Regions from separate parts of the Afifella sp. YEN Y35 genome, predicted to be linked through region 1. Evidence: riboswitches for the same ligand, from Rfam matches in the RefSeq annotation. Region 1 holds a riboswitch; each other region holds the start of a gene.
The links. A riboswitch is a leader RNA that binds a small molecule or an ion and turns the genes downstream of it on or off. The one in region 1 is predicted to bind thiamine pyrophosphate.
Positions count from the first base shown of each region.

Region 2: it holds a riboswitch for thiamine pyrophosphate, as region 1 does, so the genes downstream of both, ACK8CP_RS19415 (ABC transporter permease) here and thiM (hydroxyethylthiazole kinase) in region 1, are expected to answer to the same signal.
Region 3: it holds a riboswitch for thiamine pyrophosphate, as region 1 does, so the genes downstream of both, thiB (thiamine ABC transporter substrate binding subunit) here and thiM (hydroxyethylthiazole kinase) in region 1, are expected to answer to the same signal.

Region 1 is NZ_CP180203.1:695,543-698,808, forward strand. It holds gene ACK8CP_RS03330 (xanthine dehydrogenase family protein molybdopterin-binding subunit) at 1-65, shown strand, start outside; gene ACK8CP_RS03335 (DMT family transporter) at 129-1,055, shown strand; gene ACK8CP_RS03340 (Lrp/AsnC ligand binding domain-containing protein) at 1,068-1,304, opposite strand; TPP riboswitch at 1,403-1,513, shown strand; gene thiM (hydroxyethylthiazole kinase) at 1,569-2,390, shown strand; gene thiE (thiamine phosphate synthase) at 2,387-3,040, shown strand; gene thiD (bifunctional hydroxymethylpyrimidine kinase/phosphomethylpyrimidine kinase) at 3,037-3,266, shown strand, end outside.
Region 2 is NZ_CP180203.1:4,071,305-4,074,570, forward strand. It holds gene ACK8CP_RS19405 (hypothetical protein) at 1-338, shown strand, start outside; gene ACK8CP_RS19410 (ABC transporter substrate-binding protein) at 390-1,328, opposite strand; gene ACK8CP_RS19415 (ABC transporter permease) at 1,376-2,134, opposite strand; TPP riboswitch at 2,167-2,278, opposite strand; gene ACK8CP_RS19420 (DMT family transporter) at 2,400-3,266, shown strand, end outside.
Region 3 is NZ_CP180203.1:1,598,484-1,601,749, reverse strand. It holds gene thiP (thiamine/thiamine pyrophosphate ABC transporter permease) at 1-562, opposite strand, end outside; gene thiB (thiamine ABC transporter substrate binding subunit) at 580-1,599, opposite strand; TPP riboswitch at 1,653-1,754, opposite strand; gene ACK8CP_RS07635 (sensor histidine kinase) at 2,110-2,463, opposite strand; gene ACK8CP_RS07630 (PAS domain S-box protein) at 2,537-3,266, shown strand, end outside.

The DNA of each region.
Region 1 (3,266 bases):
CACCGCTGCGGGTGTGGAATGCCATTCAAGCCGCAAAGGCGGCGCTCCCCGAACAACGAGGCTAGGGTGACCAAAGACGAAGCGGACTGCCGGCGTAACGCGCGGCAGAGCCGAGGCGGTGGGCAATCGTGACCACAGCGACCCGCGCCATCATTCTCAAGGTCAGCTCGACCATTGCCTTCGCGCTGATGCTTTCCTGCATCAAGCTCGTCGGCGAGCGCGTGCCGACCGGCGAGATCGTGTTCTTTCGCTCCGCCTTTGCGCTCGTTCCGCTCCTCGGCATGCTCGCCTGGCAGAACAAGCTCAAGGAGGCCGTGCGCACCAAAGATCCCTGGAGCCATGCCCGTCGCGGCCTCATCGGGGTGACCACGATGATGCTGTGGTTTGCCGGCGTCCAGCGCCTGCCTCTGCCCGAATCCATGGCGATCAGCTACGGCGCGCCTTTGATGATCGTCGTGTTGGGCGCCCTGATCCTGCACGAAACGGTGCGCATCTATCGTTCGACCGCCGTTGCTGTCGGTTTCGTCGGCATCATGATCGTGCTGTGGCCGCGCTTCGATCTTCTCTCAAGCGGCGAACTCGTCGGGCGGGAATTCGTCGGCTCGCTCTGCGCGCTCGGCTCCATGGTGCTGACGGCGGTGGTCGCGATCCTCATCCGCAAGATGACGGCGACGGAATCGACCTCCGCCATCGTCTTCTATTTTTCCGTCACGTGCACGGTCGTGGCGCTTTTCACCATCCCGTTCGGATGGGTCATGCCCGATACGGAAGAGATGGTCCTTCTGACCCTGTGCGGGCTCTTCGGCGGCCTTGGGCAGATCTCCCTGACCGCCGCCTATCGTTATGCCGAGACGTCGACGATCGCGCCTTTCGAGTATGCCTCGATGATCTGGGGCACGATCGCCGGCTATCTGCTCTTCAATGAAATTCCCGGGATCAATGTTGCCGTGGGCGGAGCGGTCGTCATCGCTGCCGGCATCTTCATCATCTACCGCGAGCATCAATTGGGGCTGGAGCGGCGAAAGATGCGCAAATTGTCGACGCCGCAGGGGTGAGGCGGATGAGCCTCAGAACGCCTTGAAGGTGGGAATCGTTTTGGTGTCCTGGATGCCTTCGATGACGTGCACCTTTTCCTGCACGAAGCGGCCGATGTCGTCGTCGGGGCTCAGATAAAACTTTGCCAGAAGGTCGTAATCGCCTGCTGTGGAATAGATTTCAGATGCGATCTCGGCGTCCGCCAGGGCGGTGGCGACCTGGTAGGCCTGGCCGAGCTGGCATTTGATGAGTACGAAAAACGGGGTCATGGCAGTCTCCTTGGCCGGGAGAAAACCGCAACTGTCCGGTCGCGGCAAGGGCCAAGCGGCCGATGCTTGCAAAGCGGTTCCTAGACCACTAGATCGGAAGACGTCTCAGGGGGTGCCGCTGCAATCTGTAGGCGGCTGAGAGGCGATCCGGCCAACCCCTCGAACCTGATCCGGTTAACACCGGCGGAGGGATGGGATGATGCCGAGAGATCCTCGTCGTTCATTTGCTTCCGCTTCGGGCCGGATCCGAAGTGGGAGAATTCCATGCCTATGACGATCGATGAGGTCTTTGCGGCGCTGACGGATCTGCGTGCGCGCCAGCCTCTCGTCCAAAACATCACCAACTTCGTTTCGATGAGCGTCTCCGCGAATGCGCTTCTCGCCCTCGGCGCATCGCCCGCGATGGTACATGCGGAAGAAGAGGTCGGCGATTTCGCCAAGCTCGCGGACGCCCTCGTCGTCAATATCGGCACGTTGTCGCCCGCCTGGCTGCGCGCCATGAAAAAGGCGGCCGAGGCCATGGGGGAGCAGCAGAAGCCCTGGGTGCTCGACCCGGTGGCGACGGGCGCGACGCCATACCGAAGCGAGGCCGCGAACACACTCCTGTCCCTGCGGCCGACGATCGTGCGCGGCAATGCGAGCGAGATCATGAGTCTCGCAGGCGAGGCGGGCGCACTCGGCAGGGGGGTCGATTCTCTTGCCGCCTCCGATCAGGCCGTTGCGGCGGCGAAGGCGCTGGCGCGGACATCGGGAAGTGTCGTTGCCGTGACTGGTGCGACCGATTACGCGACAGATGGCGATGAGGTCGTTTCGGTCACCGGCGGGCATGATCTCATGCCGCGCTCGACCGCCCTCGGCTGTGCGCTTTCCGCCTGTGTCGCCGCATTCTCGGCCGTGCGGCCGCCGCTCGAAGCGGCGACCGCCGGGCTTGCCGTTTATGCCGCTGCCGGCCGGATCGCCGGTGAGCGATGCGGCAACGGGCCAGGGCATCTGCCGGCCGAGCTTTGTGACGCGCTCTTCCGCATGGACAAGGATCTCCTTGCCGCTCATTCCGGTATTGGCGCCGGAAGCGGGGAGGGGGAATGATGCGTCATCCGTTCGATCTTTCGCTTTATCTCGTCACCGATCCGAGGCTTTGCGGTCCGCGCGATTTTTTCGAGACCGTCGCTGCGGCCGTCAAAGGTGGCGTGACGCTGGTGCAGCTGCGCGACCCCGACGCCGGCACGCGTGAACTCGTTGCCATTGCGCGCCGCCTGAAGGCGCTGTTGGAGCCTATGGGCGTGCCACTCATCGTCAATGATCGCATCGATGTGGCGCTCGCGGTCGAGGCTGACGGCGTGCATCTCGGCCAGAGCGATATGGACGGCGCGGATGCACGGCGGCTGATCGGCGAGGAACGCATCCTCGGGATTTCCGTGGGCAGTGCGACCGAGCACGAGGCGTCCCGGGACGCTCTTTCTGGCGCCGATTATATCGGGGTCGGGCCGGTCTATACGACGGCCACCAAGCCCAATGCCGGTGCGGCGATCGGCGTGGAGGGGCTTTCGGCCGTCACGAGGGCTGTCGGGCTTCGATCCGTTGCCATCGGGGGCATCAGCGCTTCCAATGCCGCCGAATGCATCGCTGCCGGGGCCGAGGGCGTTGCCGTCGTGTCCGCCATCATGGGGGCCGACGATCCACAAGCCGCCGCCCAGGCGCTTCTTGAAGAAATTCGTACAGCGAAGGACACACAATGACGGCCATCGCACTTTCGATTGCAGGCACAGACCCGACCAGCGGCGCCGGCATCCAGGCCGACCTCAAGACTTTCTCCGCCCTCGGCGTCTATGGCGCGACGGTGATCACGGCGCTGGTCGCCCAGAACACGTGCGGTGTGAGGGCCATTCACGACGTGCCCGCGGATTTCGTGGCGGCCGAGATGGATGCGGTCTTCTCCGACCTTGCCGTCGGCGCGACCAAAAT
Region 2 (3,266 bases), 730 kb from region 1:
TGCCGGCGAGCCATCTCATCGAGATCGCCTTCTCCGGTACGCTCGACGACACCGCAGTCGTGCAGCGTGTTCCGGCCTTGGTGATGAAGCCGAACGAGCAGGCGCGCGGACAGCCGCTCGCAGGCGCTGCCGTCGACGTGACCGGTGACCTCTACTGGATCGCGCTCTCCGACACGCCCGATCAGGTGGAGCGGAATCTGGAGCTTCTGCGCAGCGGTTCCTGGTTCGACCTGCCGATCCTGTTTGAGGGCGGCAAGCGGGCCCTGATCACCTTCGAGAAGGGTATTCCGGGCGACAAGGTGTTTGAGAATGTGATGCAGAGCTGGGGCGATTCCTGATCGCCCCAGCCTGGCTAACTTTCACCGAACTGGCTTTCACCGAACGGGCCCTTACCGAACGGCCTGGGCGTAGCTTTCCAGCTCCGGTACCGTCTCGATCAGTCCCTGATCCTTCATGAATTCCGCGAACCGCTGATAGCGGCCGGCGTCGAAGGCGCCAGGGCTTTTCGAAAAGCGGGCGACCGTATCCATGAACGCGCGGCGGTTGAGCTCGTCGCCGAGATCGGGATGCGCTTTCGTGAAGATCTCGAGGGCTTCCTCGGGATGGTTGGTGAGGTAGAGCGTGGCGCGCTCGATCGCCTTCAGGAAGCGCGGCAGCCTGTCGTCGCCGAGCTTGTCGGAGCGTGCGATGAAGATGAGCTCGTCATAGGGCGGCACGCCGTGCTCCTCGGGATAGAAGGCCCGGCCGGGCTTGCCTTCGATGTCGAGCTGATTGAGCTCGACATTGCGGAATGCGCCGATGACGGCATCGACGCGTCCTGCGAGAAGGGCCGGTGAGAGTGCGAAGTTGACGTTGACGAGATCGACGTCGTCGAGGGTCACGCCGCTTTCTCCGAGCATCATCTTCAGAAGCACATCCTCGAAGCCTCCAACCGAGAAGCCGACCGTCTTCCCCTTGAGGTCGGCGAGCGTCGTCACATCGCTGCCTTCCAAAACCACGAGCGAGTTGAGCGGCGTTTCGACGAGCGTTCCGAAGCGCGCCAGCGGCAATCCTTCGGCCACCTGAAGATAGAGATTGGGCTGGTAGGAAATGGCGACATCGCCTTCGCCCGCCGCAACGAGGCGGGGTGGAGCGCTCGGGTCGGCCGGCGGGATCATTTCCACATCGAGGTCTTCCTCGGCGAAATAGCCCTTTTCCTGCGCGACGACGAGCGGCGCGTGGTCGGGGTTCACGAACCAATCGAGCAGCACGGTCAGGTGGTCCGCGGCCGCCGCTGGGGAGGCGGTCAAGATGAGCGCCAGAAGCATCAGGCGCAGGCGGTCGAGCATGGTCATTTCCTCTCTTTTCGGATCATGTCGGAGTTTCGGAGATCGTCTCAGGCGATGCTCGCTTCTCCCGGCACCCAGCCGAGGAGGCGGCGCAGGAAGAGATCGATCAGGGCGCGCAGCAGGATCGCCATCGCGGCGAGCAGGAAGAGGCCGACGAAGACGCGGTCGGTCTGCATGCGGGCATTGGCCTGCAGCATGACGAAGCCGAGGCCGGCGGAGGCGCCGACCCATTCGCCGACGACGGCGCCGATCGGCGCGATCGCGGCGGCGACCCTGAGCCCGGAGGCAAGGGCGGGCAGGGCCGCAGGAATGCGGATGTAGCGGAAGGTGTCGCGCCTGGAGGCGCGGTTGAGCCTTGCGAGATCGAGAAGGCCCGGATCGGTGCGCTTCAGACCGTCGGCAAACGCAGTGGCCACCGGAAAATAGATGATGAGCCCGGCCATCACGACTTTGGACGCCATGCCGAAGCCAAACCAGATGACGAGAAGCGGCGCGATGGCGAAGACCGGGAGTGCCTGGCTCGCCGCCAGGATCGGCATGGCGAGCCTTTCAAGTGCGGGAGAGGCAACGACCAGGATCGCCGTCAATGCGCCGACCAGCGCTCCGACGACGAGGCCGACCACGATCTCCGTCGCGGTGACGGCGGCGTTGCCGAGATAATAGAAGGGGAGGGCGGAGAAAGCCGTCACGAGATCGCTCGGCGCCGGCAGGATGAAGCGCGGCACGCCGGTTGCGCGCACGAGGCCTTCCCAGACGGCGAGGAGTGCGATCGCGATTGCGAGACGGATTGCGAGAATGGCCAGCACGCGCCCCTTTCATGGCAGAGATCATGCGTGCTGGAGAGACTGAGGCCCGTCCCTTCGCCGGCATGACCCGGATCAGGTTCAAAGGGTCCGGCCGCCATCACGGCCATCTCAGCGCGGTTTGTCCGCACACCCCTCGGAAACGCCCACCATAACTCTCCGGCCGAGGCTTGCAAGCCGTCTCACGGTCGCCGCACGATCGCGTTTGCGGCCTCATCCATGGTCCCGGTGGGTGACAAATTTGCCGCAGAGGGATAGAGGCGGGGAAATGCGTGTCCTCTTTGCCCCTTTTCGTTGGCTTTTCGATCAACCCTATCTGCTCTTGACGCTGACCTCGCTCTTCTGGGCCGGCAATGCGGTGGTCGCGCGGGCGGTGATCGATGATTTCTCACCGATCCTTTTCGCGCAGCTGCGCTGGGGTGGGGCTGCGCTGTTGATCCTGCCTTTCGCCATGAAGGCGCTGCGCGCCGACTGGCCGGTGATCCAGCGTCATCTCGGCGTGCTGACGCTGATGGCTTTGTGCGGCATCACGCTCTTCAACACGCTTCTCTACTGGGCTCTCGAATATACGACGGCGCTCAATGTCGTGCTTCTGCAGGCGACGACGCCGCTTGCCATCGCCTTCGTCGTTTTCATGCTCTTCCGCGAGCGGCTCACCTTCGGCCAGCTTGCCGGCATCGTCGTCTCCCTCATCGGGGTCGTGGTCATCGTCTCGCGCGGGCAATTGCAGGTGCTGGCGCATCTGCGGCTCAATCCGGGCGACGTGATCATGCTGATCGACGTCGTCATCTATGCCACCTATTCCGCGCTTTTGAAGCGGCGGCCGCCTCTTCACTGGCTGAGCTTTCTGGCGATCACCATCGGGTGGGGCGCCATCATGCTCCTGCCGGCAAGCGCGCTCGATCTGTTGCGCGGTGGCCATATCGACATCAATGCGGCGAGCCTTGCGGCCCTCTTCTACGTCGCCGTCTTTCCCTCGGTGCTCGCCTATATCTGCTTCAACCGGGGCGTCGATCTCATCGGTCCGAACAGGGCGGGACCCTTCTTCCATCTGGTGCCGTTCTTCGGTGCCATTCTCGCTGTCTTCGCCCTTGGCGAGACCTTCACCTACGCCCACGCTTTCGGCGGCGTGTGC
Region 3 (3,266 bases), 900 kb from region 1:
GCCATTCGAGGACGCGGAAGGTGGTGAGGGGCGTGAGAGAAAGATGCCCGGCGAGCTTCCAGCTTTCTGCCGGCACGCCGTCGAGAGCAGCGAGCATCAGCCGGGCGGCGAGCGGCAGGTTGAAGAAGGTGTGGGCGATCAGGATGCCGGACAGCCCATAGACGTTGAGGCGATCGAATCCGAGGGTGGCGGCCAGATCCGAGACGACGCCGTTGCGGCCCCACACCGCGATGATCGCCAAGGCGCCGACCAGCACCGGCAGGGCTTGCGGCAGGAGGAACAGACGCAGGACGAGGCCGCGGCCGGGAAACCGAGCCCTGTGGAGGGCCACTGCAAGCGGCAGGGCACCGGCCACGGCAAGGAGGGTGGAAAGGGCCGCCTGTTCCAGCGTGAACAGCACCACCCCCCGCAAATAGCGGTCCGATGCCAAGGCAAGCACGTCCGGCGCCGCATCGGCTTGGGTAAGCAAGGCGAAACATGCGCCGCCCAAAAACCCGGCGAGCGCGGCAACGGCGGCAAGTCCTGCCGCGACACGCCAACGTCGATCTGTCGAACCTGTCATCGGACGCGCGGAGAGCCTCAGCGACCGAGCGCCTGCAGCCATTCCTGCGTCCAGGCGCGTCGGCTGTCGGCTACCGTTTGGGGATCGAAAGACAGGGTCTTGTCCGGGGTCACCAGCTGCTCAAAGGCGGCGGGCAGCGGCGAGGCGGTCGCTGCGGCCGGCAGCATCCAGTTGGTGGTCGGCAACGCGTCCTGTGCCGCGGGCGAGATCAGATAAGCGAGGAAGTCGCGGGCGAGATCCGGGTGCTCGGAGCTTGCGATGCGGCCGGCGACCTCGATTTGGATGTAATGGCCCTCATCGAAGGCTGCCGCGCGGTAGCGGTCGCTCTCCTCCTCGATCAGGTGATAGGCAGGCGAGGTGGTATAGCTCAGCACCATCGGGACTTCGCCGCTCGTCAAGAGCCCATAGGCTTCGCTCCAGCCCGGCGTCACGGTCAGGACACGCTCGGAGAACTCTCGCCATTTCGCTTCGGCGCCGTCGCCGTAGACTTTCTTCATCCAAAGAAGCAGCCCGAGACCCGGTGTCGAGCTGCGAGGATCTTGGATGGCGATCTTCTCCTCCGGATCGCCGCTGACCAGCTCCTCCAGGCTTTGCGGAGGGGCATCGATCGCCTCACTGTCGTAGACGACGGCGAACCAGCCATAATCATAGGGCACGAAAACCGGATCGGAAAAACCGCCGGGAACGTCGACCGCAGATGTGTCGGTGCCATGCGGTGCGAAGAGCCCGGTCGCCCTGGCCTCAGCGATCAGGTTGGTGTCGAGCCCGACCACCACCTCCGCCGATGTCGAAGCACCTTCGAGCTTCAAACGGTTGAGGATCGCAACGCCGTCCTCCAGCCCGACCCATTTCACCGTGCAGCCACAAACCGCCTCAAAACCGGCCTTGATCCGCGGCCCCGGCCCATAATCGGCAACGAAGCTCTCATAGGTGTAGACCGTCAGCGAGGGCTTCTCCTCCTGCGCCGCGGCGGGTGTGATTGCGCCGAAGAACAATGCGGCGACGGCTGATGCTATGAAGATGGAAGGGGATTGCAGCGAGCCCAAGGGCGCCTCCTTGTCGTTTGAAAGCGGGAAGGGGCGCATTCGCGGCAACGAAAGCTCTCCATCCCTCCGCCGGTGCGAGCCGGATCAGGTTCAGCGGGTTGGCGGATAAGCCTCTCAGCCCGTATGGGCACCCCGTGTGAGCGTCTTCAGACCTAGTGGAAATGCGCCGGCCCGACAAGCATCGAGCGATGATCTGGGCCTTGGCGACCTCGATCTAAACGGCCAAGGTCCCACCAATGACGAGCACCCGATCCATAACCTCCCCGATGTGCTGGCGCCGATGACCCATGTGACGTCGGCGAAGCGGGAAGGAGTGGATGGATATCGAGGAATTTGCCAACGGCGTGCGGGAGTTGGGGCTCGGCACCTTCCCTTTCGCCTCAGATTCGGTTCGGGGGAGCGGCGGACCTGCAAACCGATTTGGTGGCGTGATTAGAGCGTCTCAGCGGAGACGTTTTCGCCATGCGGCTTGTCTATCAATTGGTGGCGGGAAGACGATATTCAGGCGCTTGCGAGCTTGCGGCTGTCGCGTTCTGCAGCAAGCTGGTGCATCGCAGGAAAACTCGGCAGGTCAACGAAGAAAATCGTCCCGCCGCCCTCTGTGCTGCGGAAATCGATCTCGCCGTTGAGGTGCTCGATGATCGCCTTGGTGATTGAAAGGCCGAGACCGGTGCCACCAACCTTCTGGTTGTCGGAGAAGTTGGCCCGTTCGAACTTTGTGAAGATGCGGGTGTGGAATTCCTGCGGGATGCCCGGCCCCTCGTCGCTCACGTAGATGCGGGCTCGGCCTGCTCGCTGTGCAATGCGTATGCGAACGGTGCTTCCTGACGGGGAGAATTTTACCGCATTGGAGATCAGATTGACGAAGGCTTGGCTGAGACGATCCTGATCGGCCAGACAGACGAGACCTGGAGCGGTCTCTTCGATCTTGATCGAGACTTCAAGCTCCGCTTATGCGCTTTTCGGTTGGCTCGGCCTGCGTTTGGCCGTGCCCCCAGGCTATGCGACGTTGATCTGGCCGGCATCGGGAATCGCGGTTTCTGCGCTTCTGTTTTATGGTCACCGGCTATGGCCCGGCGTGTTTCTGGGGGCATTCGCGGTTAATGCCGTCATTGGGAACGCTTTCGGTGCGCAGGGGCCCGATTGGTCGGCGCTGGGCGTTGCTGTTTGCATCGCCACCGGGTCGACGGTGCAATCGCTCCTCGCTGTTCACCTTCTTCGGCGGCGCTTCGGGATGCCCTTCGCCTTGGAGGGGATGCGAGACTTCATTCCGTTTACCCTGCGCGCGGCCCTTTTGCCGTGTCTCATTGGTGCGAGCGTCGGCGTAGCAAGCCTTATGGGGGCCGGTATCACCGGCGGATCGGCTGCCCTTTCCAATTGGATCACATGGTGGATCGGGGACGTTGCCGGAATCCTGCTCGTCCTACCCCTGGCCATGATCAGCCCTTTGCGCCCGTGGAGTGCCCGATACCGCGGACGCCCGCTCGCCCGGGTCAGCAGGCTGGGCCTTGTGGCGCTGCTGGTTCCCCTCGGATTAACGTTCTACGCATGGAAGTTCACCAACGAAGCGGCGTTCGAACAGGGGCTGACCTCGTTCAAGGCTCTGGCGGGAGACAGCGAACAGGCACTGCTGCACCGGCTGGACGCCTACAAGCAGG